DNA from 4 places in the Porticoccus sp. GXU_MW_L64 genome. Region 3 is predicted to be linked to each of the others. Evidence: predicted binding sites of a transcription regulator. Region 3 holds the regulator's gene; each other region holds the start of a gene.
What was found. The regulator sigma-54, encoded in region 3, starts transcription at its own class of promoters, with help from an activator protein. The targets are predictions, from matches to a motif close to TGGCACANNNNTTGCNNT.
Positions count from the first base shown of each region.

Region 1: the regulator sigma-54 is predicted to act here: its motif matches at 2,714-2,731, upstream of ACVBEJ_RS06120 (formate/nitrite transporter family protein).
Region 2: the regulator sigma-54 is predicted to act here: its motif matches at 3,910-3,927, upstream of glnA (glutamate--ammonia ligase).
Region 4: the regulator sigma-54 is predicted to act here: its motif matches at 4,017-4,034, upstream of flhA (flagellar biosynthesis protein FlhA).

Region 1 covers NZ_JBRKJK010000006.1:142,027-149,548, reverse strand. Annotated here, with positions in the region: gene ACVBEJ_RS06125 (protein kinase domain-containing protein) at 1-1,684, opposite strand, end outside; gene ACVBEJ_RS06120 (formate/nitrite transporter family protein) at 1,735-2,574, opposite strand; gene ACVBEJ_RS06115 (putative bifunctional diguanylate cyclase/phosphodiesterase) at 3,104-5,320, shown strand; gene trmH (tRNA (guanosine(18)-2'-O)-methyltransferase TrmH) at 5,526-6,197, shown strand; gene ACVBEJ_RS06105 (acyl-CoA dehydrogenase) at 6,343-7,522, shown strand, end outside.
Region 2 covers NZ_JBRKJK010000004.1:39,867-47,388, reverse strand. Annotated here, with positions in the region: gene ntrC (nitrogen regulation protein NR(I)) at 1-582, opposite strand, end outside; gene glnL (nitrogen regulation protein NR(II)) at 572-1,648, opposite strand; gene ACVBEJ_RS03385 (DUF4124 domain-containing protein) at 1,743-2,318, opposite strand; gene glnA (glutamate--ammonia ligase) at 2,457-3,863, opposite strand; gene thiI (tRNA uracil 4-sulfurtransferase ThiI) at 4,242-5,696, shown strand; gene ACVBEJ_RS03370 (aspartyl/asparaginyl beta-hydroxylase domain-containing protein) at 5,812-6,729, shown strand; gene ACVBEJ_RS03365 (TatD family hydrolase) at 6,857-7,522, shown strand, end outside.
Region 3 covers NZ_JBRKJK010000008.1:148,595-156,116, forward strand. Annotated here, with positions in the region: gene ACVBEJ_RS08340 (HPr family phosphocarrier protein) at 9-98, opposite strand; gene ACVBEJ_RS08345 (RbsD/FucU family protein) at 268-696, shown strand; gene ACVBEJ_RS08350 (aldo/keto reductase) at 704-1,591, shown strand; gene ACVBEJ_RS08355 (HPr family phosphocarrier protein) at 1,718-1,987, opposite strand; gene rapZ (RNase adapter RapZ) at 1,984-2,844, opposite strand; gene ACVBEJ_RS08365 (PTS sugar transporter subunit IIA) at 2,966-3,433, opposite strand; gene hpf (ribosome hibernation-promoting factor, HPF/YfiA family) at 3,461-3,748, opposite strand; gene ACVBEJ_RS08375 (RNA polymerase factor sigma-54) at 3,783-5,315, opposite strand; gene lptB (LPS export ABC transporter ATP-binding protein) at 5,346-6,071, opposite strand; gene lptA (lipopolysaccharide transport periplasmic protein LptA) at 6,071-6,589, opposite strand; gene lptC (LPS export ABC transporter periplasmic protein LptC) at 6,558-7,139, opposite strand; gene ACVBEJ_RS08395 (KdsC family phosphatase) at 7,139-7,522, opposite strand, start outside.
Region 4 covers NZ_JBRKJK010000011.1:12,623-20,144, forward strand. Annotated here, with positions in the region: gene ACVBEJ_RS10165 (MinD/ParA family protein) at 1-414, opposite strand, end outside; gene flhF (flagellar biosynthesis protein FlhF) at 476-1,729, opposite strand; gene flhA (flagellar biosynthesis protein FlhA) at 1,854-3,947, opposite strand; gene ACVBEJ_RS10180 (Fic family protein) at 4,135-5,091, shown strand; gene flhB (flagellar biosynthesis protein FlhB) at 5,088-6,224, opposite strand; gene ACVBEJ_RS10190 (hypothetical protein) at 6,217-6,351, opposite strand; gene fliR (flagellar biosynthetic protein FliR) at 6,341-7,132, opposite strand; gene fliQ (flagellar biosynthesis protein FliQ) at 7,308-7,522, opposite strand, start outside.

The sequences.
Region 1 (7,522 bases), on a different contig from region 3:
GCCAGAAACGCACTGGGTTGCGTTCAATCAGTGAGCGTGTTTTTAGTTGCCGGAATTCGCTACTGGGCTTTTTCATATCCATCAAGAATTGGGAAAAGTTCAGATAGCGTTTGGTCGGGTCCGGGTGAACGGCCTGGCTCAAGGCGTAATCCACCCAGTCTGGCGGTGGGTTTCTGTTCAACAGTGCGGATTTGTATTTCAGCTTGCGTAAATCTTTCCAGTTGCGAATATGGTTGACCTTGCTGCCAAATGGCAGTTGTCCGGTCAGCATTTCGTAGGCGATAACACCCAGTGAAAAAAGGTCGGAGGCGGTCGTTCCGCTGTAACCCAAAAAGTATTCCGGCGCGGTGTATTGCACTGTGCCGAGGATGTTGTCGAGGTTTTCTATTGGTGAGCTTTCCTCTACGCCGGCGATCTGTATGGAGCCGAAGTCAATAATTTTCAGCCTGCCGTCGGGCATAACCATGATGTTTTCCGGGCGCAAGTCCTGGTGCAACATTTCCCGGCGATGAAGTGCCCGCAATCCTTTGGTGATTTGCTCAATAAAGTCTCTGACCTGTTCCAGTGAGGGGGTGGGGTTGTCTCGCAACCACTGTCGCAACGTTTGCCCTGGCAGGTATTCGCTGATGGTGTAAAGCGCTGTTCTTTTTCCGGTGAAGTTGCCTGTGCTCAGAACATAGGGGTTATCAATACGTGCGGCAACCCATTCTTCAAGCATCAGGTGATGCAGGTGTTGGGTATCGTCAGCGATACTGATAGCGGGGAATTTGAGTGCCACCTGTTGGCCATCGGAGCTTCGAGCCAGAAAAATATGGCTGCGGGCAGATTGAGCCAGTGGGCGCACAATAACGAAGCCGTCTATCTCGTCGCCCTCTTTGGGGGGAGGGTTTATAACCGGTGGCAGGTCGGCTGCAGTAAATGTCGAGGCTTTTTTTCCCCTGGGCAGGTGCTCGATACGCACTACTTGTACGGTCAGGTTGTCGTCACTGCCTTGTTGCAGGGCATGCAGGCCAATCTGTTCGGCAATGTTATCGAGTGAAGTGTCTTTGCCAAGCAGTTCAATAACCGCTTTGGGGTTCCAGTACTCATGGACGCCGTCGGTGGTGAGTACAAATGTATCGCCGCCATTGAGTGCCAGCCCGTGATAGTCGATTTCTACCTGGGGGGATGCGCCCATGGCGCGCCCCAGATAGCTTTCATGTGCAGACAGGGCCACTCTGTGGTCCTGGGTCATAGGTTCAAGGCTGTTATTGGATAGCCGGTATATGCGGCTGTCCCCAATATGAAAAATATGCGCTTTATGGCCTTTCAGGATGAGAGCAGAGAGTGTACAGATATAGCCTTTCTCTGCATCGCTGATCCGGGCATGGCGGTTTTGCATGTACAGCCAGGAGTTGGTGGCGGCAATCACTTTTGAAGCGGCGGTTTTAACGCGCCATGCATCGGGCGTGCAGTAGTAGTCAGACATCAGGGCCTGGACGCAGGTTTCAGCAGCCTGCTGGCTCACCGGGCTGGGAGATATACCGTCGGCAACGGCCAGAGTAATACCTTTCAGGTAAAGGTCACTGCCTTGCGGCACCAGTGCGCCGTAGAAGTCCTGGTTGGTCGGCTTTTGCCCTGCACTGGAGTACTGGCCTATAGAGGCTGCCAGCAGGTTGGGGTCTTTTGTGGTCAGGTTTGTCATCAATGGGTAACAAGACCCGGCGCAGGCCGGGCCTTGTTTGCTCTTGTTATTTACTCGGCAGTGGCCACTGGTGCAGCAACTTTCGGAGTGCGCTTGGGGGAGGTTTTGTAGTGGGTGGAATAAATCATGGCACCCACAAACGTCAGGCCGCCCACCAGATTGCCGATAACAGTGGGTATTTCGTTCCAGAACAGGTAATCCATCACGGTAAAATCGCCGCCCAATAACAGGCCTGAGGGGAACAGAAACATGTTGACGATGGAGTGTTCGAAGCCGAGGTAGAAGAAAATCAGGATCGGCATCCACATGGCGATTACTTTTCCGGATACGGAGGTGGACATCATGGCGGCAACCACACCGGTGGATACCATCCAGTTGCACATCACGGCGCGAATGAACAGGGTCAGCATGCCGGACCAGCCTGCGTCTGCGTAGCCCACCGTGCGGGATTCACCGATGACACCAATTTTTTGGCCAACGGCATTTGCTTCGTGGCTGAAACCGGTGGTAAAAATAATGGCCATGAAAATGGCGACCGTAAAGGCGCCAGCAAAATTGCCAAGAAAAACCAGGCCCCAGTTGCGCAGCATGCCTTTGACGGTTACACCGGGGCGTTTGTCCAGCAGTGCCAGAGGGCAAAGGGTAAATACCCCGGTGAGCAGGTCAAAACCCAGCAAGTAAAGGGTGCAGAAACCCACCGGGAAAAGCAGTGCGCCAATCAGGAAGTTGCCGGTGTTAACCGCAACAGTCACCGCGAATGCGGCGGCCAGGGCCAGGATTGCTCCGGCCATAAAAGCGCGAATCAACGTGTCTTTGGTGGACATGAATATTTTCGATTCACCAGCATCTACCATTTTTGTAGCGAACTCTGCAGGTGCTATGTAGGACATGGGTGTTCTCCGTTTGGTTAAAGTAATACTGAAACCGAGATGCAGGGGCTTTGATAATTCACCCACCAAAAAAAATGCCGCAGACAGGCCTGATAAAACCTGTCAGCGGCATTGCTGTACATTTCGATTGCCCAGCTACTTAGCATGTGCTGTGCCAGTTTAAAAAAATTCAATATATTCAGTATGTTGGGTTATTGCTGTCTGTTCCGACCACGCTTTCCTGCACTTCTCTGGTGCGGTAATTGGAAGACTGACGATGATGCACTGTATTGGAGCGTTTGATTGGTTGTGAGGTTGGAGGGGGTGTGGAAGAGCTGAGCGAGAGTGTCAACGGTCGAAAATCACCATTGTTTGGTTGTTTAATAGTACTAATTTCGCACTCAATGGGTTTTATCTACCGTTTAAGTATTAGTAATGAGTAATGCGGTGACTATCCGGGGGAACTGCGTATAATTCAAATCGGAACTGCGTCACAACAATAATTACCACAGTTCTCAAAGCGACCCACGGATACTGACGGAGAAGAGCCTTGGACTGGCGTTATATCAAACAACAGATCGGCATAACCATACTGTTTGCACTGATTGAGCTGCTATTGGTGCAGAACATGCACAGTGGCACCAACCTGTGGCAGCTGATGGTGATGACAGCGATTGTCTGGCTTTGTGTTTCTGTGGTTTTGTATTCCGACCTGTTGCAGCGCCGTCAGCAACATCAGATGGACAATAAAAGTCTGTTGCTGGACGTTATTTCTTCTTCCTCACCGGTGATGGTGTGGTCCATCGACAGCCACGGCCGAATTGCTGAAATTCGCGGTCGCGCCCAGAAGAACGTGTCTGATGCCAGTAAAGCGGTGACCGGCAGTGATGCGCGCCAGGTGTTCCGCAGCTCCCCCGGATTGTTGCGCGATATCGAACGTGCCAAAAAGGGCGGCAAGTTTATGTCTTACCAGCCCGTCAACGGGCGCTTTTTCCGCCACCACTTCCAGAGCCATGAAACCAATGGTGGCAGTGTGGACATGGTTCACTGTGTGTCGGTGGACCTGACCCGCGAGAAAGAGCTGGAAGAACAGCTGCGTCTGTCGTCAAAAATCTTTTCCTTTACAGCCGATGCCATTGTGGTGACCGACAACCGCCGCATGATCGAGTCGGTCAACAACTCCTTTACCGAAATTACCGGTTTTACCGCCGAAGATGTGCTGGGCGAAAAGCTGGGCCTGCCTCGCACTGCCAGCCAGGATGTGTCTTTTTACAAGAAGGTGTGGCGCGACCTGAAAAAGCGTGGCGTATGGCGTGGCGAGGTGTGGAGCAAGCGCAAATCCGGTGAATTGTTCTCCGGCCGCATGACCCTGAAAACCGTATACGACGCCGATGGTGAAGTGAGCAACTACGTGGCCTTCTTCTCGGATGTTACCGACCTGAAACGCTCCCAGGAAGAACTGCGTTACCTGGCCAACCACGATTCTCTGACCGGCCTGCCCAATCGCCGTTTGTTTCTCGATCGCCTCGACCAGGGCATCAAGCGGGCGCGCCGGGTTAAAGACCGCCTGGCGGTGTACTTTATCGATCTGGATGAGTTCAAACAGATTAACGACACCCTCGGTCACCACGTGGGCGACAGCCTGCTGAAAGAGGTGGGTGAGCGTTTGCGGGGTATTGTTCGCGAGGCGGACACCGTGTCGCGGCTGGCCGGTGACGAGTTCACCATCATTGCGGAAAACGTCGGCGGCAACGGTCAGGTGCGCAGCCTGGCCAAGAAGATTCTCGGCATTTTCGAGTTGCCCTTTAACCTGCACGACAAAGAGTTTTATGTGTCTGCCAGTGTTGGCATCGGTGTGTTCCCGGACGATGGCGAAGACCTGATTACCCTGATGAAAGGCGCTGATGCGGCCATGTACAAAGCCAAGGCGGAAGGTCGCAATGGCTACTATTACCTGTCTGCCAAACAAGCGAATAACGAAAATTCCGATCTGTTCTTTAATTCGGAACTGCGCATGGCGATTCCGCGCAATCAGCTGTCCCTTGTGTACCAGCCCCAGGTGTTGATTCACACCGGCGAGGTGATCGGCTGTGAAGCGCTGATGCGCTGGAACCACCACTCCCGAGGCCAGGTTATGCCCAATACGTTTATTCCCCTGGCGGAGCAGGCGGGGCTGATTCGTGAGCTGGGACACTGGGCTCTGGATTCTGCCTGTCAACGCATGAGCGCGTGGCGTGAACAGGGGGCGCCTATTCAGTTTATGTCGGTGAATGTGTCGCTCACCCAAATGCAGGACCCCAAATTCCCCAAAATGGTGGAGCGGGCGCTGGAGAAATCCGGCCTGCCGGCGAAATGCCTGATGCTGGATATTTCCGAGAAAAGCATTCTGGTGGACCTGGACCACAGCAAACAGTTTATCCAGCAGTTAGAGGATATTGGGGTGGCGGTTTCCATCGACGATTTTGGCACCGGCAAGGCGCCTTACGGTTACCTGAAAGAACTGCCAGTGAGCGTGATCAAGGTGGATCGCAAGCTGATGAACGACATCAAGATCGGCAAACAAAACGACAGCCTGCTGCGCGCCATTATCGGCCTGGGCGATGTGCTCGGTGTGGACGTGGTGGCAGAAGGGGTAGAGCGCTCCATCCAGGAAAAATACCTGCACGGGGTTGGCTGCCGCTTCGCCCAGGGCTTCCTCTACGGCAAGCCCATGAGCGCGGAAACCTTTAGCCAGCAGATGGGTTCCAATAGCCACACCATTCAGTAGTTTCTGAATTGCTATTCGATAAAGGCCTAACTCGTCGTTGCGAGCGTAGCGAAGCAATCCAGTGCCTTTTAATCACTGCTTCGTAAGCATAGTCACTGGATCGCCGCGCTACGCTCGCGATGACCACTGTTCATACTAACCAGTAGCTTCTTGGACTGCTCCTTTCTACAATATTTATCCCTATCTGGATCTCGAAGTACGATTAGTGACCCCTGAACGCTTTCAAAGAATTGTTGCTGTACTGAACAAGCGGCAACCCGATCTCACCGTAATCACCGACGATGTGCACAAGGGGCAGAATCTGTCTGCCATTGTGCGCACCTGCGATGCCGTTGGTATTCCAGAGATTCACGCGGTGTACTCCAAAGGCGAATATCGCCCTCACACCGGTACCGCCATGGGCAGCCAGAAATGGGTACACGCCAATATCTGGCCAACAGTTGCGGAGCCTATCGAAACCCTGAAAGCCCAAGGCTTTCAAATTATCGCTGCACACTTGTCCGACAAGACAGTGGATTTTCGCCAGGTGGATTACTGCAAGCCCACAGCGCTGTTATTGGGTGCCGAAAGGGAAGGGGTGAGCGATACTGCGCTGCGCGGGGTAGATCAGGAAATTACCGTGCCCATGCTGGGTATGGTGGAGTCCTTTAACGTCAGTGTTGCCTGCGCCATTATCCTGTCAGAAGCTCAACGCCAGCGTCAGGCTGCGGGTTTTTACCATCGACGCCGCCTGCCTGACCCGCAATATCGCAAAACCCTGTTTGAATGGTGTCACCCGGTGATTGCCGATTACTGCAAGGCCAAGGGTTTGCAATATCCGCAGTTGAATGAACAGGGGGACATTGCTGATCCCGATTCATTAAAGCGTGGCGACTGATTGCCTTTTGAATGCCGTGACCAAAATTCCATATCTGGTCAATTCTTAAAACCCTCCAGTCACGAAACGGCCTATCACCACGGGATAATTCCATACTATTGTTGGACAAATAAATTCCATTGTCGTGATTCTTTAAGGAGACACCATGTCCGACTATCAGGCACCCCTGCAAGATATTCAATTTCTGTTGCAAGAGGTTTTAGGGCTTGGCGATATCGCCAAGCTGCCGGGCTATGAACAGGCCACAGACGATATTGTAGAAGCGGTGCTCGCCGAAGGTGGGCGCTTTTTTGGCGAAGTGATTGCCCCCACCAACCGGAGTGCGGATGAGGCGGGCTCTAAAGTCGTGGACAAGCAGGTGGTTGCAGCTCCCGGCCTGAAAGAAGCCTATAACGCCATGGTGCAGGGAGGCTGGCTGGGGTTGGCAGGCAATTCTGAGTATGGCGGCCAGGGTATGCCGCACTTGCTGGGGGCAGCGCTGGACGAGATGTGCCAGAGTTCTAATATGGCGTTTAGCCTCTGTCCGCTGCTGGGCAAAGGCGTAATCGCGGCTCTGGAGAACTACGGCAGCGAGGAGCAAAAACAGTTTTACCTGCCCAGGCTGATTTCCGGCGAGTGGGCGGGCACCATGAATCTCACCGAGCCCCAGGCTGGTACTGATCTGGCGGCCATTCGCACCAAGGCGGTGCCCCAGGGCGACCACTACCTGATCAGCGGCCAGAAAATTTTTATCACCTGGGGTGACCACGACTTCACCGACAATATCATTCACCTTGTACTGGCGCGCCTCCCGGATGCACCGGAAGGTGTGAAGGGCATTTCCCTGTTTATCGTGCCCAAAAACCTGCATGACGAAAATGGCGCCACAACCGGCGCCAATGACATGTATCCAGTTTCTGTGGAACACAAGATGGGTATTCATGCCAGCCCCACCTGCGTATTGAGCTACGGCGATGAAGGTGGTGCAGTGGGCTATTTGGTGGGTGAGAAAAATCAGGGCCTCAAGTACATGTTCGCCATGATGAACCACGCCCGCATGTCGGTGGGCTTGCAGGGAGTTTCCCTGGGTGAACGCGCCTATCAGCAGGCTCGCGATTACGCCCGCGACCGCGTTCAGGGTGAAATGATTGGTGTGGATGGCCGCGTGCCCATTATCAAACACCCGGACGTGCGCCGTATGCTGATGTTGATGCGCAGCCAGATCGAAGCGGGCCGTGTGCTGGCCTACGAAGCGGCGGCTCAGGTAGACAAAGCGTTGCACAATCCGGACGAAAAACAGGCGGCCTTCCATCAGCGCCGGGTGGATTTGTTGACGCCGCTGGTGA
Region 2 (7,522 bases), on a different contig from region 3:
ACGTCGCGGGCTGTGGCGGTGCAGGGCGCGAGCCACCAGTTCTTTACCGGTACCGGATTCGCCGTTGATCAGCACGGTGAGGTGGGAGTTGGAGAGGCGGCCAATGGCGCGAAACAGTTCCTGCATGGCGGGTGCTTCGCCGATAATGTCGGAGCCTCTGGTGCCTTCTTCGATGCTGCTTTGTTCGGTCTTCAGTTGGCTGGCGATCTGTTCCCGGCGGTGGTTGATGGCGCGCCGGGTTACCGCTACCAGCTCGTTGATGTCGAAAGGCTTGGGCAGGTATTCGAAGGCGCCGCCTTCATAGGCGGAAACGGCGCTGTCCAGGTCTGAGTGGGCGGTGGTAATGATCACCGGAATCAGCGGGTGGCTGCCGTGAATGGCTTGCAGCAGTTCCATGCCGCTCATGCCGGGCATATGAACATCGCTGACAATCACTTCGGGAGCGTCGGTGTTCAGCGCGGCGACCAGTTGTTCGGCGCTGCTAAAGCTGCGGCATTCTATGTCGTTGCGGGTCAGGGCTTTTTCCGCCACCCAGCGAATGGAGTTGTCGTCATCCACTACCCAAACGCTGTCAGTGCTCATGTTGCACCTCCTGTTGCAGCGGCAGGAAGATGGAAAAACGGGTTGCTCCCGGCTGGCTGGCGCATTCAATCAAGCCCGCATGACGGCCGATGATGGTTTGTGCAATGTGCAGGCCCAGGCCAGAACCGCCCTGGCGACCGCTGATCATGGGGTAGAAAATACGGTCGACGATTTCCTCGGGAATGCCCGGGCCGTCATCTTCAATATCCAGGCGCAGCACGGTGCGGTGGGAGGCTTTGCCAATGGTGAAGTGGCGCTGGATGCGGCTGCGCAGGGTAATGGTGCCGCCGTCTTTGGCGCCCAGTGCCTGCGCCGCATTGCGGGTGATGTTGAGCAGCGCCTGAATGAGTTGCTGGCCGTCTACTTCCAGTTCCGGGATGCTGGGGTCGTAGTCCCGGAGAATGGCAATGGCAGGTGCGGTGTTGTTGTTGCTGTGCAGCTCGGCGGTGATCAGGGCAGCTACGTGCTCGGTGAGCTCATGGATGTTGGTGGTGGTTCGTTGCAGGGGCCGTGCCGGGCCCAGTAATTCGTCCACCAGCAGGCTCAGACGGTTGGCCTCTGCGATGATCAGGTCGGTATATTCCTGTTGTTCCACGGGTAACTCCAATGCCAGTAGTTGCGCTGCCCCCTTGATGCCTCCGAGGGGGTTTTTCACTTCGTGAGCAAGCCCCAATACCAGCTCGCGGCTGGCGCTCTGGATGGAGAGCAGGGCGTCTTCCCGATTGATCTGCAAGATTCGATCCACCGACTGCAATTCCAGCAATAATTGGTTGCCTGGCAGGGGTGAAGTGGTGACATCGACAGTGATATGGCGGTTGCCGGGGGTGGTCAGTCTGGCTGCCCGATAGGTGTAGGGGGTTTCGCCCTGCTGTATTTTTTGCAGTTCTGGAGCCTGCTGGGGGATTGCCAGCATGGGCGCGAAAGTCATGCCCTGCAACTGGTTGCGGCCCATGCTGAACAGGTTTTCCGCAGCCAGATTAGCCTGCAGGATGCACATGTCTTGCCCCAACAGTAGTACTGCTGTGTGGAGTTGGTCCAGTGGACGGATTTGCGATTCGTTGCTCATGGGTGGCCAGGTGAGAAAACGGGCAGTTTAGCGGTTTGGAAATTGTTTTGCACCAATTTGGTGCGTTGTTGATTTGCCGGTGGCGGTGCTTTTGTTACAGACCCGGCGTCCTCAATGGCCCATCGCGAACAATCGGGCGTTTGACGTGAATGGTGACGCTGTTGGAGCTGGCGATGGTTTTGCCGCTGGCGTCGACAATATTCACTTTGATGCTGTGACTGCCCCGTTCCAGGTCGGTGAGTACGAAGTTCAGGTTTTTCGACGGCTTGTCAAAGCTGGCGCCGTCGAACAACAGTTGTGCTTTGTGGTTGGGTTGCAGGCCGGGGGTAAGTGCTAACTTCACTGCCAGCCTTTGCTGGTCGTGAAGTATGCTCTGGTCGTTAGTCGGATGAGTGATTTGCACGTGCCGATAGCCGCGAAATTTTTTGGGGTTGCTTTGGTTTTGTGATGATTGCCGGCGCTGTTTGTTGGTACGGGCCTTTTGAGCCGCCTGCGGGTCGGGCTCGGTGGTGTTCACCGTGATTTTTTCGTAATTCACATCGCTGCCGGGCTTTTTGTCGGTAAAGGTAACTTTGCCGTTCTTGTCGACAATTTTATAGAGCTGCTGGGCTATGGCCGGTGTACTGAATAATAATGCAGTGGCCAGCAGGTAAGTCAGGTGACGTGCCATCGTCTTTGCCTCTGATTGCGATTGCTTAATCCTACCTCAAATTGGACTGTTTGCGCTGATGGCAATTCCCCAAAAACCAAAAAAGCAGCCCGAAGGCTGCTTTTGCGGTGTACCGGTAGCTGTGTTTAACAGCTGTACTTAACAACTATAGTACATATCGAATTCCACCGGGTGGGTGGTCATGTTGAGGCGCTCTACCTCTTCTTTCTTCAGTTCGATGTAGGCGTCGATGGTGTCGTCGGTAAATACACCACCAGCGGTCAGGAAGGCGCGGTCCTGGTCCAGTGCTTCCAGAGCTTGTTCAAAGCTGCTGGCAACCGTTGGAATTTCCGCGGCTTCTTCTGCGGGCAGGTCGTACAGGTCTTTGTCCGCTGCATCGCCGGGGTGAATCTTGTTGATGATACCGTCCAGGCCAGCCATCAGGTAGGCGGCGAACATCAGGTAGGGGTTGGCTGTGGGGTCGCCGAAACGCACTTCGATACGCTTGCCTTTGGGACTGGTTACGTAAGGGATGCGGATGGAAGCCGAGCGGTTGCGGGCTGAGTAAGCCAGCATTACCGGGGCTTCAAAGCCGGGAACCAGGCGCTTGTAAGAGTTGGTGGAGGCGTTGGCAAAGGCGTTCAGGGCGCGGGCGTGCTTGATAATACCGCCGATGTAGTACAGGGCGGTTTCGCTCATGCCGGCGTAAGCATCGCCAGCGAACTGGTTGACGCCGTCTTTGGAAATGGACATGTGAACGTGCATGCCGGAGCCGTTGTCGCCTACCAGAGGCTTGGGCATAAAGGTGGCGGTTTTGCCGTAGGCGTGAGCCACGTTGTGCACGCAGTATTTCAGGATTTGAACTTCGTCTGCCTTGTTCACCAGGGTGTTGGCGCCAACGCCAATCTCACACTGGCCGGCGGTGCCCACTTCGTGGTGGTGTACTTCAATTTCCAGGCCCATTTGCTCCATGGCGGCACACATGTTGGCGCGCAGGTCGTGCAGGGAGTCAACCGGGGGAACGGGGAAGTAACCGCCTTTCACTTTCGGACGGTGGCCCATGTTGCCTTCTTCAAAGTGTTTGTCGGAAGACCAGGCGGCTTCTTCGGAGTTGATTTCGTAAGAGGTGCCGCTCATGTCGGACTTCCACTTCACATCGTCAAATACAAAGAATTCGGGTTCCGGGCCGAACATGGCGGAGTCGCCGATGCCGGTGGACTTCAGGTATTCTTCCGCGCGCGCAGCCACAGAGCGGGGGTCGCGCTCGTAGCCCTGGCCAGTGCTGGGCTCAACGATGTTACAACGAACGATAACTGTGGGCTCGTCAGTGAACGGGTCGAGAACAGCGGTGTCGTCTTTGGGGGCGAGAATCATGTCGGATTCGTTGATGCCTTTCCAGCCGGCGATGGAGGAACCGTCGAACATCTTGCCGTCTTCAAAAAAATCTTCGTCGACTTCGCTGGCGGGGATGGAAACGTGCTGCTCCTTGCCTTTGGTGTCGGTGAAGCGCAGGTCAATCCAGCGAGCGCCGCTTTCGCTGATGAGTTCGAGAGTCTTGGACATGATGTTCTCCGTGAGAATGGGTGAATGTCGTAAAAATGTTGAACAGCCTTTAGCAATCGGCGTGCCAACAGAGGGTTGGGCGACAATGGCAAGGAAGACGGGAGTTTAGCAAAAGTCTGGCTGGAAGGAGGGAGAATGTTTGCTCTATTTTGGTGCGTTATGCATTATATTGGTGCGACAGCAGGGCTGAGAGTAGATCGAGCTAGCCCGTCATGCTGAGCGTAAGCGAAGGATCTCCTTGTGCGCAGGAGTTGAGATTCTTCGCTTGCGCCCAGAATGACATGAGATGGCATGGTTGGCCGCAACCCGGGGCCCGTAGCCCGAAGCGCTGTCTACAGCTATAATCCCCGCCCCTTAATTTCCTCAACAGCAAGCCCGAATATGCACTTTATCGTTAAATTGTTCCCGGAAATCATCGTCAAGTCGCCGCCAGTGCGCAAACGTATGATCAAGCAATTGGCCAACAACCTCACCAAGTTGGTGAAAGGCTTGTCGGAGGAGCTGCGAGTGGTGCGTGAGTGGGACAAGATCGAGGTGGTGGGCCCCGAAAGCAATGAGCCGCTGGCGTTGAAAGTGCGGGAGGTGCTGCAAAATACCCCAGGCATTGCCAACTTTTCTTCCGTGCACCGTTACGCTCTGGGCGACATGGATCAGATGTACCAGCAAACCCTGTCCCATTGGGGTGCTGCCCTGGCGGGCAAAACTTTTTGTGTGCGGGCAAAACGCACTGGTAGTCACAACTTTACCTCCAACGAAGTGGAGCAGTACGTCGGTGGTGGGCTGAATCAAAACACCGAAACTGCCGGGGTGAAGCTGAAAAATCCGGACGTGACTGTGCGCCTGGAAATCAAAGACGACAATTTCTACGTGATCGAAAATACCGAGCCAGGCTTGGGGGGCTTTCCCATCGGCACCCAGGATTCGGTGATCTCGCTGATTTCCGGTGGCTTTGATTCCAACGTGGCCAGCTATCTGAGCATGAAGCGTGGTCTGCGCACTCACTTTCTGTTTTTTAATCTCGGCGGTCGCGCCCATGAGCTGGGCGTGAAAGAGGTGGCGCATTTTTTATGGCAAAAATACAGCGCCTCCCATTCGGTAAAATTTATCACCGTGCCCTTCGAGACAGTGGTGGCGGAGATTCTGGAAAACGTGGATAACTCCCAGATGGGGGTGGTTCTCAAACGCATGATGTTGCGCGCCGCCAGCCAGGTGGCGGAGACTCTGAATGTAGAGGCGTTAGTGACTGGCGAGGCGGTGGCCCAGGTGTCCAGCCAGACCCTGGTGAACCTGTCGGTCATAGATAAGGTCACAGACACCCTGGTATTGCGGCCGCTGATTACCAGTGACAAGGCGGACATTATCCAGACCTCTCGGGATATTGGCACCGAGGCATTTTCTGCCAGTATGCCGGAGTACTGCGGGGTGATTTCCGTCAAGCCCACCACCCGGGCGCGCATGGAGCGTATTGAGCGGGAAGAATCCCGTTTCGACTTTGCGGTTCTCGATGCCGCGGTGAGTCATCGCCGGGAAGAAATGATCCACGATGTAATGGACTCTGTGGATACGGATATAGATGTGGAAGTGCTGTCAGTGCCACTGGCGGAAGCGGTGATTCTGGATATTCGCCATCCGGACGAAGAAGAATTAAAGCCCCTCAGCGTCAGTGGCGCCAAAGTGGAGAAAATTCCGTTTTACCAGCTGGGCAAAAAATTCAAACAGCTGGATGAGGATACCCGCTACATGCTGTACTGCGACAGGGGTGTAATGAGCCGCCTGCACGCGGAGATTTTATTTGAGCAAGGTCATGGCAATGTGGCGGTCTATCGACCAAAGTGACGCCCTTAAACGGGCGTCATCCTGAGCGCAGCGAAGGATCTCTTGGTTTGGCTAACCTGAGAGTTCCTTCGCTGCGCTCAGGATGACAAAGTGTATTTTCCAAGTGGAACTCCAAATGCTAGCGCAAATTTTCGCCCCAAAATTATTGATTCTTTACACCTTTATCGGCTGCGGTATTTACGTGCACTACCGCGGCAAGGTGCGGCACAAATTCTTTCGCCAGCTGAGTGACCACTCCACCATCATGGCGCCGGTGAACTGCTTTATGTATCTGTTCTCCAAAGTGCCCAACACGCCCTATATAGACGTTAAACAATTTCCGGAATTGCAGATACTTCAGGATAACTGGGAAACCATTCGCGACGAGGCCAAACAGCTGTCCGGTGAAGGCCATATCAAGAAAAGTGAAAAACTGGACGACCTGGGTTTTAACTCATTTTTTAAAACTGGCTGGACCCGCTTTTACCTGAAGTGGTATCAGGATTATTTGCCCTCTGCCAAAACCCTGTGCCCGAAAACCCTGGAGTTTTTGCGTCAGTGTCCGTCGGTAAAAGCCGCCATGTTCACCATGCTGCCTCCCGGCGGCACTCTGGTGCGCCACCGCGACCCCTACGCCGGTTCCCTGCGCTACCACATGGGTTTGATAACCCCAAATAGCGACGACTGCTATATCGCTGTGGATGGCGAAAAGTATTCCTGGCGGGACGGCGAGCAGGTGATGTTTGACGAGACCTATATTCACTACGCCGCCAACAACAGCGACACAGACCGCCTGATTCTGTTTTGCGACATCGAGCGCCCCATGAACAACCCCATCGCCAAATGGTTTAACAAAATTTTTGGCCGTTTTGTGGTGACCGCCTCCGCCACCAAAAATGCCGACAGTGACAAAGTGGGCGTACTCAACCGCATTTTTGGCGGCGTGTACCAGATTCGTATTATTGGCAAAAAAATCAAGGCCTTTAACAAGCCGCTTTATTACTTGGTGAAATGGGCGCTGTTTGGTTTGATTCTTTGGGCGATCTTTTTTTAACGCTAAAAGCCCCATTTTGTCATCCTGAGCGCAGCGAAGGATCTCGTATTTCATTTCTGGCACAAGATTCTTCCCGTTGCTCAGAATGACAGCATTGCTGCCGCTATACGTACTACAATGACCTACCATGCTAATCGACAGCCACTGCCACTTCGACTTTGGGGCGTTCGACGATAACCGCGAACAATGCTGGCGCGATTGTCGGCAAGCGGGGGTGGCTCAGTTAATCATTCCCGGCGTCAACCCGGGGGAACTGGATGTACCCTTTGGATGTGCCGAATCACTGCCGGGTGTGTATGCCGCTGCCGGCTTGCACCCCTGGTGGGTGGCCGCCTGGAGCGAACAACACAGTCCGCAGCTATTGGGCGCGGCACTGGAACAATACCTCCAGCACCCGCGCTGTGTGGCAGTGGGCGAATGCGGTCTGGATGGTTATCTGGATATTTCCGTCGAACAACAGTTACCCTGGTTTGAACGACAGCTGGCGCTTGCCTGTGATGCCAATCTGCCAGTGATTGTTCACGTTCTTAAAGCTCACAATAGCGTTATCGAACGGCTGAAAAAATATCGTCTGTCCCGTGGTGGGGTAATCCACGCATTTACCGGTAGCGCGGAATTGGGGCAGAGTTATTGGCGGTTGGGTTTTTATTTGGGTATCGGCGGTACCATCACCTACCAGCGCGCCCGCAAAACTCGCGAGGCAGTAACACAGTTGCCGCTGGAATCCCTGTTGCTGGAAACCGATGCTCCGGACATGCCACTCTGGGGCCACCAGGGGCAATCCAACAGCCCG
Region 3 (7,522 bases):
CTAAGCGGTTACTGCCCCTCGCCAAAGTAATCATTAATCAGTTCAGAGAGGGTGTCCAGCGCTTGTTGTTCATTGCTTCCCTCAATTTCAAAATTCAATATGGTGCCTTATATGGTCATCGCGAAGGAGTTGAACGTAGGGTGGATTAGCGTAGCGTAATCCACCAAAACTCTATTGCCACTGACATGGTGGATTATGCTACGCACACCCCACCTACAGAAAGCACCCTACACGCAATAAGACAGAATACGATAACCGAGAAAAACCATGCTGAAAAACATCCCCCCACTGCTGGGCCCGGAATTGCTCAAACTGTTGCGCGCCATGGGCCACGGCGATGAGATTGCCATTGTCGACGCCAACTACCCCGCCGACAGCAACGCTAACCGCCTGGTGCGGCTGGACGGTTGCAGCGCCACCGATGTGTTGGATGCGGTACTTGCGGTACTGCCCCTGGACACCTTTGTGGACTACCCGGTGCACACCATGCAGGTGGTGGGCGACCCGGATGCTGTGCCCGAGATTGTCAGCGAGTTTCGCAGCATCGTCGCCAACCGGGAAAGCAACCCGGTGCAAGCGGCCACTTTGGAGCGGTTTGCCTTTTACGAGCGGGTAAAAAGCGCCTATGCCATTGTCAGCACCGGGGAGTCCCGGTTGTATGGCAATGTGTTGTTGACCAAGGGAATTATTGGGTAGCATTGTAATGGCGGATTACGCCTCGCTAATCCGCCCTACGGGAAATTTTGAATTCATAGATGTAATAACGGTGTTTGCTATGGAAACAGTGTCATTGGCTAATGGCATTTGCATGCCAAAAATGGGGTTGGGCGTTTTTCGCATCGAAGACCAGGCAGCAATGGATAATGCTGTCGAGGCAGCAGTTAGCGCGGGGTATCGCAATTTCGATACCGCCTTTGATTATGGCAATGAATCCTTTTTGACTAACTCACTGTCGCAGTGTGGAGTGTTGCGAGAAGACGTATTCATTACCACCAAACTTCCTAACAGCATGCAACGCACAGACGATAGCCTGCGGGCTTTTGAAAAAAGCCTGGAAAATTTACAAGCGGATTATGTCGACCTGTATTTAATGCACTGGGCCATTGAAGGTCATTATCTGCAAGCCTGGGAGGATATGCTCACCATCTATGAAAGTGGCAGAGCAAAAGCCATTGGCGTGTGCAATTTTATGCCGCATCATCTTGATGCACTGGCTGAACGCTTTGATTGTTTGCCCATGGTGAATCAATTTGAAAATCATCCCTTTCTGCATCGCAAGGAATTAATTGCCTATTGCCATAAAAACGATATTCAACCGCAAGCCCATACACCACTGACCCATGGCAAATTATTGGTAGACCCTGAGTTACTTGCCATGGCAGAACACTACAAAAAAACGGTGGCGCAATTGATTTTGCGCTGGGATATCCAGCAGGGACTGATGGTGGTTCCAAAATCCTCTAACCCAACGCGCATCAGAGAGAACGCCGATATATGGGATTTTGAAATTAATGATAGGGATATGGAAGTCATCAATGACAAACACAGCAATGAGATGATTTGTCTTGATCCGGATAATGTCACTTGGTGATTGAAGCTCAAAGAGTTAGTTACTAGCTACGGGCTGCTGGCTGCGAGCAGGATGACGGTGGTATCTTGCTCAGAATAACAGCTGTCCTCGGTCTGCCCGTAGCCAGAAGCTCGCCGCCCGAAGCTGTCACTGCCCCTCCCCAAAATAATCCCCTATTAACTCAGCGATGGTATCCGTCGCTTCCTGCTCATCGCTGCCGTCGATTTCAAAGCTCAGCGTTGTGCCTTTGGAGGCTGCCAGCAACATCACTGCCATCACGCTTTTGCAATCCACCATTTTGCCGCTGTGGCCGCAGCGCACGGTGCTGGCAAAGCGGCCGGCGGTTTGTGCCAGTTTGGTGGCGGCGCGGGCGTGCAGGCCGAGTTTGTTGATGATAGTCAGCTCTGCGGTGATCACGACTGCTCCCGGTGGTGAGTCTGAACCACGTTGGTGAGCTTGCCGGAAAAGTATTCGCACAGTTTGTTGGCCAGGTAAACGGAGCGATGCTGGCCGCCGGTACAGCCGATGGCAATGGTCAGATAGCTGCGGTTGTTGGCCTGGAATTTGGGCAGCCAGCGTTCCAGGTAGCCGATGATGTCTGCCAGCATATGAGCCACGTCCACTTGCCGCTCAAGAAATTCGATCACGTCGCTGTCGTTGCCGGTAAGTGCTCTCAGTTCCGGCTTCCAGTAGGGGTTTGGCAGGCAGCGCACGTCAAACACAAAATCCACATCCGCCGGGACGCCGCGTTTGAAGCCAAACGACTGGAACAGGATGGCCATATCGCCCTGGCTGTCGGGCACCACCTGCTTTTTGATCAGGTCACGCAGCTGGTGCAGGGTCATGGCACTGGTATCGACGGAGCGAGTGGCGATGGACGCTACCGGTTCCAGCAGTTTGCGTTCCAGTTTGATGGCTTCTTTCAGTGCCAGGTTGTCGGAGCTGAGCGGGTGCTTGCGGCGGGTTTCGCTAAAGCGCTGCAGCAATATCGGGGTGCGGGCGTCGAGAAAAATCACTTCGTGGCTGACGCCGCTGTTTTTCAGTTGTTCCAGAATCTGTGGCAGTTGGGTAAAGTCGCCCAGCAGATTGCGGGCGTCTATGCCCACGGCGATTTTGTGGTCGCTGTGATTTCCCGATGCCTGGTATTGTTGAAACAGCGGCGGCAGCAATTCCGCGGGCAAGTTGTCGATGCAGGTAAATCCCACGTCTTCCAGCACGTGCAGCGCGGTACTTTTACCGGAGCCGGAGCGTCCGCTGATCACTACCAGTCTCATTAATCTTTCCCTAAGTCTTTGCAGTCATTGCGAGGGAGCGCAGCGACCGCGGCAATCTCCATCAAGTCACTACCTTGCTGGCCGAGATTGCCGCGCTGCCTGCGGCTCCTCGCAATGACGGTTAGCATGATCGTATGGCGCTGTTATACAGCGTCCGATTATCCGTTGCCTCGCGCAGCTGCTCCCGCCGCTGCGGGTTTTGCATCAATTCAGCGATGCTCGCCAGGGTGTTGAGGTGTTCGTCGTTGGCCTGGTTGTCGCCATCGTCTTTGGGCACAATCAGGGCGAATACCAAATCCACCGGCTGGCCGTCTATGGCGTCGAAATCGACGCTTTTTTGTAACCGCAGCATTACGCCAACTGCTTTATCAATGCCCTCAATACGGCAGTGGGGGATGGCCACGCCTTCGCCAATGCCGGTGCTGCCAAGGCGCTCGCGGGCCAGCAGTTGTTCGTACAGTGCCGCGCTGTCGGCTGCCGGGTTGAGCTGTGCCAAAAAGTTGGCCAGGTATTCCAGAACCCGTTTTTTACTGCTGCCGGGGGCGCAACAGTTGGTGTGTTCCGGGGTGAGTATCTCAGAAATTTGCATAACGATTATGACAGTACAACGGCAGAGTTATCGTCCGCGTTGTTTTTCCTTGTGTTTGATCAGTTGCCGGTCGAGTTTGTCGATCAGGGTGTCGATGGCGGCGTAGAGGTCGTCGTGTTCACTGTCGGCAAAAAATTCGCCGCCGCTGACGTGTACGGTGGCTTCCGCTTTTTGCACCAGTTTTTCCACGGAGAGAATGACGTTGGTGCTGGTGATTTTGTCGTTGTGCCGCTGCAGGCGGTCGAGTTTGCTGATGACGTAGTTGCGCAGGGGTTCGGTAACTTCCACATGGTGCCCGCTGATGTTCAATTGCATGGTGCGCTCCTCTACTTGGTTGTGGGAATTGGCATTATTTGATGCGGTATTTTTTGCGTTCGCTGGACGAGGGGATGTTCAGGCTTTCCCGGTATTTGGCCACGGTGCGGCGAGCCACCTGTATGCCCTGTTCGTCGAGGATGGCCGCCAGTTTGTTGTCGCTCAGAGGCTTGGCGGGGTTTTCTTCATCGATCAGTTTTTTCAGCATGGCGCGTATGGCGGTGGACGAACACTGGCCGCCGCCAGCGGTGCTGACATGGCTGGAGAAAAAATACTTCAGTTCGTACATGCCTCGCGGGGTGTCGATAAATTTTTGCGTGGTCACCCGTGAGATTGTGGATTCGTGCAGTTCCAGTCGCTCGGCGACATCGGCCAGTACCATGGGTTTCATGGCCTCTGGCCCCTGGTCGAGAAAGGCCTGTTGCATTTCTACAATACAGGCGGCTACTCGCAGCAGGGTGTCGTTGCGGCTTTGCAGGCTGCGCAGGAATACTCGCGCTTCTTGCAAGTTGTCACGCAGAAAACGGTTTTGCTCGCTGCTGTCGGCGCGGCGAATCAGTTGCGCGTAGCTTTGGTTAATGCGCAGGGCCGGCGCGATGTCGTTGTTGAGGGTGACTTGCCAGCGGTCGTCTTTTTTGTCCACTTTGACGTCTGGCGCGGTGTACTGCACATCACCGCTGCGCACCAGGTCGCCGGGGCGAGGCGATAATGCCTGTATCAAAGTGGTTGCGGCGGCGATGGTTTCCGGGGTCATGCCGGTGAGTTTTTGTATTTGCTTGCTGTCGCGGCTGGCCAGTTGTTCCAGGTGGGATTCTGCCAGGGTTTTGGCTTCTGCCAGAAAGGGTGTTTCTTCCGGCAGCTGGCGCAGTTGAATCAGCAGACAGTCGCTCAAGCTGGTGGCGGCAACGCCCACCGGGTCGAAGGTCTGGATGCGGCGCAGCACCGCCATCACTTCATCCAGTTCCAGTTGTTCTTCTTGCGGCTGGTCGGGGTCTGCCGGACTTTCATCAAGCAAACTTTGCCAAATATCCTCGACAGGCAGGCTCAGAAAACCGTCGTCGCCAATGGCGTCGATAATGGCGGAGGCGATTACCTGGTCGCTGTCGGACATGGGGGTGAGGTTGAGCTGCCACAGCAGGTGGTCTTGCAGGGAATCCGTTACGGCCTGAAAGGTGTCAAAGTCACGGCTTTCACCAACGCTGCTGGACTGCTTTGTCGGGCTGGCAATGGAGGCGGTTTCGTACAGGTCGTCCCAACTGGCGTCGACGGGTAGTTCATCGGGAATTTTGTTGTCCCAGTCGTCGTTGGGGCCATTAATTTCTGCATCCGCTGGCTCGGATGTGGAGTCTGCACTGCTTTGCGGCTCGCTGTTGTCGGCGGGGGTGCTTTCGTCGGGCTTTTTACGATCTTCTTCTTCCGCCAGTTCCAGCAGCGGGTTGTCGTACAGGGCTTGCTGAATTTCCTGTTGCAAGTCCAACGACGACAGCTGCAGCAAGCGGATGGCTTGTTGCAGTTGTGGCGTCATGGTCAGGTGCTGACCAATTTTTAATTGCAGGCTTGGCTTCATAGAGTGTTATTGGTTGCAGTCGCCATTTTTTTATAACTCAAAGTTCTCACCCAGATAAGTATCACGCACCTGTTGGTTTTTGAGTACATCATCCGCGCTGCCCTCGGCGATAACGTGGCCTTCGCCAACGATGTAGGCGTGGTGGCAGATATCCAGGGTTTCGCGCACGTTGTGGTCGGTAATCAGTACGCCGATGCCCTTGTCGCGCAGGTGGCGAATAATCTGTTTGATGTCGTTGACCGAGATCGGGTCTACCCCGGCAAAGGGTTCGTCCAGCAGAATAAATTGCGGCTCGGTAGCCAGTGCCCGGGCAATCTCCACCCGGCGGCGTTCACCACCGGACAGACTCATTCCCAGGCTGTCGCGAATGTGGCTGATATGGAATTCCTGCAGCAGTTCTTCGAGTTTCGCCTGGCGCTGTTTGCGGTTGAGGTCACGGCGGGTTTCCAGAATGCCCATGATATTGTTCTGCACACTGAGGCGACGAAAAATGGACGCTTCCTGAGGCAGGTAGCCCAAACCCTTGCGGGCGCGGCCGTGCATGGGCAGGTGGGTGACGTTTTCGCTATCGATCCGTATTTCGCCGCCGCCCAGGGGAACCAGGCCGACAATCATGTAAAAGCAGGTGGTTTTGCCCGCCCCGTTGGGCCCCAGCAGGCCGACAATCTGGCCGCTGCTCACGGTCATGGATACGTCTTTGACGACGGCGCGGCGCTTGTAGGATTTGGCCAGGTGGCGAGCTTCAAGGGTCGCCATCAGGGGCGTTCCTCTTTGGCTTCGCTGGGCACTGCCGGTGGCAGTACGGTGGTGCCCCCTTCTACCGTCCAGGTTTCGGTATCAATGTTGTAGGTGATGGTGTCGCCCTGGGTAAAGGAACCGTCCTGTTTGGTAATGACGGCGTCTTTGGACAGTTTCAGCTTGCCGCTGCTGCGGTCGAAATACAGTTCTTGCGCCTGGCCGGTGACCAGACCGTAGTCTTCGGTGGTGAGGCGAAACGAGGCGGGTTTGCCGGTGCAGTTGATGGTTTGCTGATTGATTTGCGCCACCACTTTGTCGGCCTTCAGTTGCAGAGAACCCTGGGTAATCTGCACATCGCCGCTGTACACCAGATTGCCGTTGGTGTCACCGGAGTTGCGTTCAGACTTGATTTGCAGTGGTTGCAGGCGATCTTCCGGCAGCGCCAGAGCGGTTTGCCCTAATGGAGCAATAATGGCCAAAAAGAGCAGGCAATTGCGCAGAAATTTACTTGTCGGTGTCGGGTGGAGCAGTGGCATCCAGCTGTCCTTTTACGCGAGAGTGTAGTTGATATTCGCCGGTTTTCAGGTTGGCCTTGAAGCCCACACCGGATGTCTGGGCACCGGGCAGGGTTATTGTAACGTCTTTGTCGCTTTCCGCGACTTGTTTCTCGGGCAGAAAAAGCAGCTGCGGGGTGTTCAGGGTAATCACACGCTGTTCCTGGAAATGTTGGCCTACCACGTTATTGGTGAGCTGAATGCTCTCACCGTTTTTCTCTACCAGGCCGTTTTCCGCCGATATATTCCAGGGTGGGGAATCGCTCTGGTAGGAGGTGATGTTGGGCATTTCCAGCACAAAGCGCTGGGCCTCGGTAAAGTGTTCGCTGCGCTTTGACGTGAGCCGGTAGGTGAGTTCGCCCTGTTCGCTGAATTGACGGGTGTCGGTGTCCAGCATGTAGACATTGGCTTTGGGAACGTCGGCAGTGGTTGGAGTCGGCTTGAAAAAACTCTCCGGGGGCGAGATCCAGAACTGGCGAAAATTCCATCCCAGGGCGGCAATAACGGCGAATATCAGCAGCGGGCGCAGCACTATAGATAGTCCTCAAGAGTTGCCTGCAGTTTGCCCTGGGCGCTGAGAATCAATTCCGCCACTTCACGGATGGCGCCTGCGCCACCGGGAGTGCGGGTTTGCCACAGGGCATGCTCGGCGACAAAGTGGTTGGCGTTGGCCACGGCAACCCCCAATCCCACCCGGCGGATCACCGCTACATCCGGCAGATCGTCGCCTACGTGGGCAATTTCTTCCAGTTTATAGTCGCAGGTTTCCAGCAGTTCGTTGAGGGCGGTGAGTTTGTCTTCGCGGCCCTGCACCACTCTTTCTATGCCTAGCTCAGCAGCGCGGCGGGCCAGTAGTTTGGAGCTGCGGCCGGTGATGATGCCCACTTCAATGCCGTTGCGCTGCAACAGCTTGAT
Region 4 (7,522 bases), on a different contig from region 3:
CTTGCAGAAGCTCACCACGCTGTCGCTAATACCTGCGGCGGTATCTACCAGTAACACATCCACCGGCAGGGCCAACTCGCTGAAGGCGCGAATCAGCCCCACGTGTTCGGCGTTACTGAGTTCCGCCATGCGGCTGACGCCAGAGGCAGCGGGCACAATTTTAATGCCCCGAGGCCCCTCGATAATGACTTCCTCCAGCGTGCGCTCACCGGAAATCACATGGCGCAGGTCGTAATTGGCGTGCAGCCCCAGCAGCACATCCACATTGGCGAGGCCCAGGTCGGCGTCCATCAGCATCACCTGATTGCCCAGCTCCGCAAAGCAGGCCGCCAGGTTGACCGAGACATTGGTTTTACCCACACCGCCCTTGGCACCAGTAACGGCAATGACCTTGACCGGCCCCTGGCGACTCATGGAACGCAGGCCGCTGGCTTGGTCCCTTTTTTCAGGGGATGAGTCTTCAGGGTTTTGATTTTCATGCGACTCCAGCATTCACTGCCTGGCCTCCCACCGGGTTATTGTGGCTGTTATAACCTTGATCGAACGGCTGTTGCCACTCGCCAACGTCCATATCACAGGTTTCCATCAACTGTTGAGCATCTTTCACCATTGTAGCGGCGCGGGCAAGCTGAATATCTTCCGGCACCCGCTGGCCATTACCCACATAGGCCGCGGGCAGGCGGTGGCGCACCAGGGCAGAGAGCACCGGCCCCAGGCTGGCGGTTTCGTCCACCTTGGTGACAATGGCGCCGGCCAGGTTGGGCACCCCAAATTTGCGCACCACTTCGTCGAGAATCGGCAACTGCGAGGTGGCCGACAGAGTCAGGTATATCTGCATATCCGGCGCCGCCCCCTGCAGGGTTTTAAACTGCTTCATCAGCTCCATGTCCCGCTGACCCATGCCGGCGGTGTCGATCATCACCAGGCGGCGGTCGGCAAACTCGGCGATGGCCTCGCTGAGTTCATCGCGGTTGGTGGCCAGGCGCACCGGTACACCGAGGATACGACCAAAAGTATAAATCTGCTCCTGGCCACCAATGCGGTAGCAGTCGGTGGTAATCAGCGCCACCTGCTGACGGCCATGTTTCAGGGCAAAGCGCGCCGCCAGTTTTGCAACCGATGTGGTTTTACCCACACCTGTAGGCCCCACCAGGGCCACACAGCCACCGTTGTTAATGATCTGGTTGCCACTTTCCTGAAGGCGTGCACTGAGGCGCGTCATCGAAGCCGACCAACAGTTTTCCACACCGCTGTCCAGTGGTGCCTTGTCTGCCAGCTGCATGCTCAGTTCGCGACCCAGACCAAGGCCCATCAAGCGGTTCAGCAACGTCATACGCACCGCAGACAGATCTGCAGTGACATTTTTTGAGCCCCTGGCAGCCGCTTTGACCGGGGAGCGCTCAGGCATTGCCACGGATTTTTGTTGTTTTGGGCTGATGCCTTTTTCCACCATATCCCGCAGCTGGGTGAGCTCGCGGCGCATTTCGTTGTAGCCGTCCTGTTTCGGCTCCACCGGCGGCGCAGGCTCAGGCTGCGGCATAACACCCGCCAAAGAGCCATCATTGAGGCGCGCCTGCAACAGTTGCTCGTCGTAGTCGGTGGCGGCCACCACTTCCACACCACCGTCTACCCGCTGGCTGGACAATATCACCGCATCACCGCCCATGGCCTCGCGCACTTCGCGCATGGCCTGGCGGCTGTCTCTGGCTTTAAAACGCTGAATCTTCATAACTACCTCACCGTTTTCTCTTGATTGAAATTCAAACTTTTTGCTATCTGTCATTCTGAGCGAAGCGAAGAATCTCTTTATTGGTCACTGCGAGACCCTTCGCTACGCTCAGGATGACAAAAACCTACCCCGCCAGCGCCATGGATTCCCGGCCTACCGATGCCATCACCTTGACGCGCTTGTTGGCGGGAATTTCATCGTAGGCCAGCACATGCAGGCTGGGGGCGTTGCCCCGCAGCAGCCGCGACAACCACAGGCGCAAGGGCGACGACACCAGCAGCACTGGCTCCTGCCCGGCCGCTTCCTGGCGGCGGGAGTTGGCGTTGATCTGTCGCATCATGGACTCCGCCAACCCCGGCTCGATACCGCCACCGCCGTTTTGCAGGCTGTTTTGCAGCATCTGTTCCAGTTCCGGGTCGAAGGTCATAACCTGCAATTCGGCGTCCATACCGGCAATACCCTGGAAGATGGTGCGCCCCAGAGCCACCCGTACACTGGCGGTGAGGGCATCGGCCTCCTGGGTGCGCGAGGCATGCTCTGCCAGTGATTCGGCAATGGAGCGCACATCGCGAATGGGGATGCCTTCGTGCAGCAGGTTCTGCATCACCTTCAGCACCACCCCCAGGGACAGGGTTTTCGGCACCAGGTTTTCCACCAGCTTGGGGGAGCTTTTAGCGAGCACATCCATCAACTGCTGTACTTCGTCGTGGCCCAGCAGGTCGCAGGCGTTGTCTTTAAGCAATTGACTCAAGTGAGTGGCCACCACGGTGCTGCAATCCACCACGGTGTAGCCCATGGTCTGGGCTTCGTCCCGTTGCGAGGGTTCAATCCACACCGCCTGCAAACCAAACGCCGGGTCTTCGCCGGGAATGCCGTTGAGCTCGCCGAACACCTGGCCAGGGTTAATGGCCAGCTCCTTGCCCGGGTACACCTCCGACTCCCCCACCGGCACATCCTGCAAGGTGATGCGGTAAGCGCTGGGGCTTAAATCCAGGTTGTCGCGAATGTGTACCGGCTGCACCAGAAAGCCCAGTTCCTGAGACAACTTTTTACGAATGCCCTTGATGCGCGACAACAGCTCGCCACCCTGGGCTTTGTCCACCAGAGAGATCAGCCGGTAGCCCACTTCCAGGCCAATCATGTCCACCGGCTGCACGTCGTCCCAGCTCAATTCGCGGGCTTCCGGCGCCGGTTCTTCCGGGCGCGGCTGTTGGCTTTCGTCCACCAGCTCCACTTTTTTGCGCTGGTTCAGCCAATAAGCCAAACCCGCCAGGCCCGCACCGATAGAGAGGAACACCAGGTTAGGCATGCCTGGCACCAGGCCGAGAATCAACACCACGCCGGCACTCACCGCCAGCGCTTTGGGGTTGCCAAACAGTTGCGACATCATCTGCTGGCCCATGTCCTGACTGGACGACACCCGGGTAACAATAATGGCCGCCGCCGTGGACAACAGCAGCGAGGGAATCTGCGCCACCAGGCCATCACCAATGGTCAACAGCACGTAGTTGTGGCCCGCCTGCTCAAAGCTCAAATTGTGTTGCGCCACACCGACGGAAAGGCCGCCGATAATGTTGATCAGCAGAATCAGAATGCCCGCCACCGCATCGCCGCGCACAAACTTGCTGGCACCGTCCATGGCCCCGTAGAAGTCGGCTTCCTGGGACACTTCTTCCCGGCGCAGGCGGGCTTCGTCGGCATTGATAATGCCGGCGTTAAGGTCGGCGTCGATGGCCATTTGCTTGCCGGGCATGGCGTCCAGAGTGAAGCGGGCATTCACTTCAGATATGCGCCCGGCACCTTTGGTAACCACCACAAAGTTGATGATCACCAGAATGGCAAACACCACAAAACCCACGGCGTAGTTGCCGCCAATAACAAACTCGCCGAAGGCCTCAATCACCTCACCGGCAGCGCCGGTACCGGTGTGACCGTTGATCAACACCACCCGGGTGGAGGCCACATTCAGCCCCAGGCGCAATAACGTAGCTACCAGCAAAACCGTGGGGAAAACCGCAAATTCCAGCGGCCGCTTGGTGTAAATGGACGCCAACAGAACGATCAGCGACAGGGCGATATTAAAGGTAAACAGCAAATCCAGCAGCGGCGCCGGCAGGGGCAACACCATCATGGACAGCATCACCATCAGCAGCACCGGCGTGCCGAGGCCCAGCACACTGAAACGTCCCGCCTTCAAACTGCCCAACAACTCCTGCATTCGCCAACTGCTCCCAGACGCTTACTGTAAACGAAAGTTTTTTGGCGCTTTTGCGCCCTGCAGGTGGGTTGAGCAATTATTGGGCCAAATTTGTGCATCAGACAAAATGGCCGTATTTATCTATAATGGCCGAACAATCCTTTAATTCTTGTCAAAAATGGCCGTAAATATACAAAAAGATGAGATATTGGCCATTATTCAATCGAATAATGGTTCAGCGTCACTGCCCGAAATACGCGCGCGCCTTGGTGATCCCATTGCAGAACGCACCTTGCGCCGCTGGCTGGGCAAGTGGATAGCCGATGGCTCGCTCACCCGCTCGGGCAACCGACGCTCAACACGTTACCACCTCCCCTCGCCCAAACCTGTAACGCTCGCTTTTCTTGAAGGCTTGTCCGCGTCAAAAAAAACCGCTGTGTTAAATCAATTACGCGATCTTTGGACACACACATCAACGGCGGTTGAAGGCAACACCTTAACCCTGGGCGATACGCATTTTGTACTGGAACAGGGCTTAACCATTTCGGGTAAGCCGTTAAAAGATCACCAGGAGGTGATTGGGCACGCTCAGGCTATTGCCCTGATTTACAAGTCGCTGCATAGCCCGCTTACCGAACAAATGATTTTTGACTTGCATCGCGCCGTTCAGACCGAACGAATTTCTGATATCTACAAACCTTATGGCACCTGGAAAAATGAAGCTAACGGCACTTATGTAGTGAATAAAAACAACCAGCAGATTTATATTGAATACGCTCTGCCCAAATACGTGCCTGCACTAATGAGTGAGTTTATCTATTTAATAAACCGGGTTGATCACAGCAAACTGACGATTGAAAATGCCGCAAACACCTATGCAAAGTTCCACGCGGCATTTGTACACATTCACCCCTTCTGGGATGGCAACGGCCGCCTCGCCAGGCTTATTGCCAATATACCGTTACTAAAGGCCGGTCTTCCGCCCATCGTAATTCCCCAGGAAAAAAGGCAAGACTACATTCAACTGTTAGCCGAATACGAAGTTGCATCGGGTCAGCTTGACGACCACACCGGAATTTGGCCCAGCCCGGAGCGGCTTATGGAATTCAAGCAGTTTTGCTCGGGCTGTTATTATCTGACCAAGGAAATTGTGGAGAGCTATTAACCCACCGGCTTCGACCACTCCCCCTCCGGCACAGGCAGGTCCGTGGGCATTTCCGGCTCTTGACCGTCCACCATATTGTTCAGTTGATACACATAGGCCAGCACCTGGGCCACGGCCAGGTAGAGGTCGGCGGGGATTTCCTGGTTGAGTTCGGTGGTGGCGTACAGGGCGCGGGCCAGGGGTGGAGCGGAGAACAGGGTGATGTTGTTGCTTTCCGCCACCTGGCGGATGCGGGCGGCTACGTGGTCGCAGCCTTTGGCCACCACGATCGGCGCACCACCGGCATTGTCGTCGTATTTCAGGGCTACGGCGAAGTGGGTGGGGTTGGTGATGATGACATCCGCTTTGGGCACTTCTTCCATCATGCGCCGTTGCGACATTTCCCGTTGCAACTGCCGCACCCGGCCCTTCACTTCCGGGCGGCCCTCGCTCTCTTTCAGTTCGTCCTTGATTTCCTGTTTGGTCATTTTCAGTTGTTTGTTGTGCTGGAACAGCTGGAACGGTACGTCGATGGCGGCAATTAAAATCAACGCTGCGCTGACCGCCACAAACGCCCAGCCGCAAAGTTGCGCGGCGTGAGCCAGAGAAGCGGGCAATTCTTCCACCCCCAATGCCAGCAGGCTGTCGAGCATGTTCCACAACAGCACTGTGGCCACTCCCCCCACCACCAGAAATTTGGCCACTGCCTTGAGCAATTCCACCAGGCTTTTGACAGAGAACATCCGCTTTATGCCCTTGAGGGGATTGATTTTTTCCAGCTTGAAGGCCACCGCTTTCATGCTGAAGGCAAAACCGCCCACAAACAACGGCCCGGCAAAAGCGGCGACAATCAGCAGTACAAATAACGGCGACATCAGCCCAAGAGCGCTCATAAAACTGTCGGCAAAGGTGGCCGCCATCATTGCCGGTTCGCGAATCTGTTTTGGGTCCAGTGTCAAATTGTCACTGACCAGCAACGCCAGTTTGGACAGCATGGTGCCACCGAGAAACAGCAGCCCGATGGCCCCCGCCAGCATGGAAAGCATGGTGTTGAGTTCGCGGGAGCGAGCCACCTGGCCCTTCTTGCGAGCCTCCCGCAGCCGTTTGGGGGTTGGCTGTTCGGTTTTTTCCTGGCCGCTTTCGTGTTCAGACATGACAAACCCCTGTGGGGTTTGACGTTGGACGTTGGACGTTGGACGAGTAGCGTTTGGCGGCCTCTACCAGCGGCGCCACTTTTTCGTCCAACATCAAACGTCGAACGTCCAGCAATTCAAGGTACATTCGCCGCCTCCATTGCCAACATATCCTGAAGATTGACGAAGGCATCCGCAAACAAACTCACCAGTTGCGGCAGCAGCGCGGGCAGGCTGAACAGCAACAGTACAAACCCCGCCAGCAGTGTGACCGGAAATCCCACCGCAAAAATATTCAGTTGCGGCGCGGCGCGGGTCATTACGCCAAAGGCCAGGTTCACCAGCAGCAGCGACACCATTACCGGCACCGCCATCAACACGCTGCCCACAAACATAAAGCTGCCCCAGGACACCACCTGCCAGATAAAGTCCGACGACAGGGCCGCACCACCCACCGGCAACAAATAAAAACTCTGCACCAGGGTTTCAATCATCACCAGGTGGCCATCCAAAGCCAGAAAAACCAGTGTCGTCACCACCATATAAAACTGGCTGAGCACCGGCACCTGCACGCCGTTTTGCGGGTCCAGCGCCGAGGCAAAACCCAGCCCCATACTCATGGCGATATTTTGCCCGGCCATGACTACGGCACCGAACACCATCTGCAAAATAAAACCCATGGAGGCGCCAATCAGCACTTGCTGAACAGTAATCAAAATGCCTGCTGGCGACAGCGGATCAACGGCGGGGGCCGCTGGCAAAAACGGGAAAAGCATCCAGGCAATCACCAGGGTCGCCAACACGCGGATGCGCACAGGTATGGTACGCGACCCCAACACCGGCGTTGCCAGCATCATGGCGCCGAGGCGAACAAACGGCCAGAACAGGCTGCCTACCCAGGTGAAAATTTGTGTGCTGGTCAGTTCCATGAGCAAAACGCTGGTCGCACGTCGCACGTCTGACGTCGCACGCCAAGGGCCCATTCTGCAAGGAGGCGAGTACTTTTTTTGGAAAGGCAGTTATCTGAAAAATCGGAATTTGGCTGGGCACAAGCTACAGCGTGCTTGGTTTTAGCGTGTGACGTGCGACGTGCGACGTGCGGCCTCACCCGATCAACTCCGGTATATCCATAAACAGGTTTTCCGTAAACGACACCCAGATTTCCAGCATCCAGGGGCCGGCGATAGCCAGAGCTACGGCCAGGGCGATGAGTTTGGGAATAAAGCTCAGGGTCATTTCCTGAATCTGGGTGGCGGCCTGGAGAATACCGATCAGCAGGCCGATGCCCAGGGCTGAAAGCAGTAGCGGTGCCGAGATCA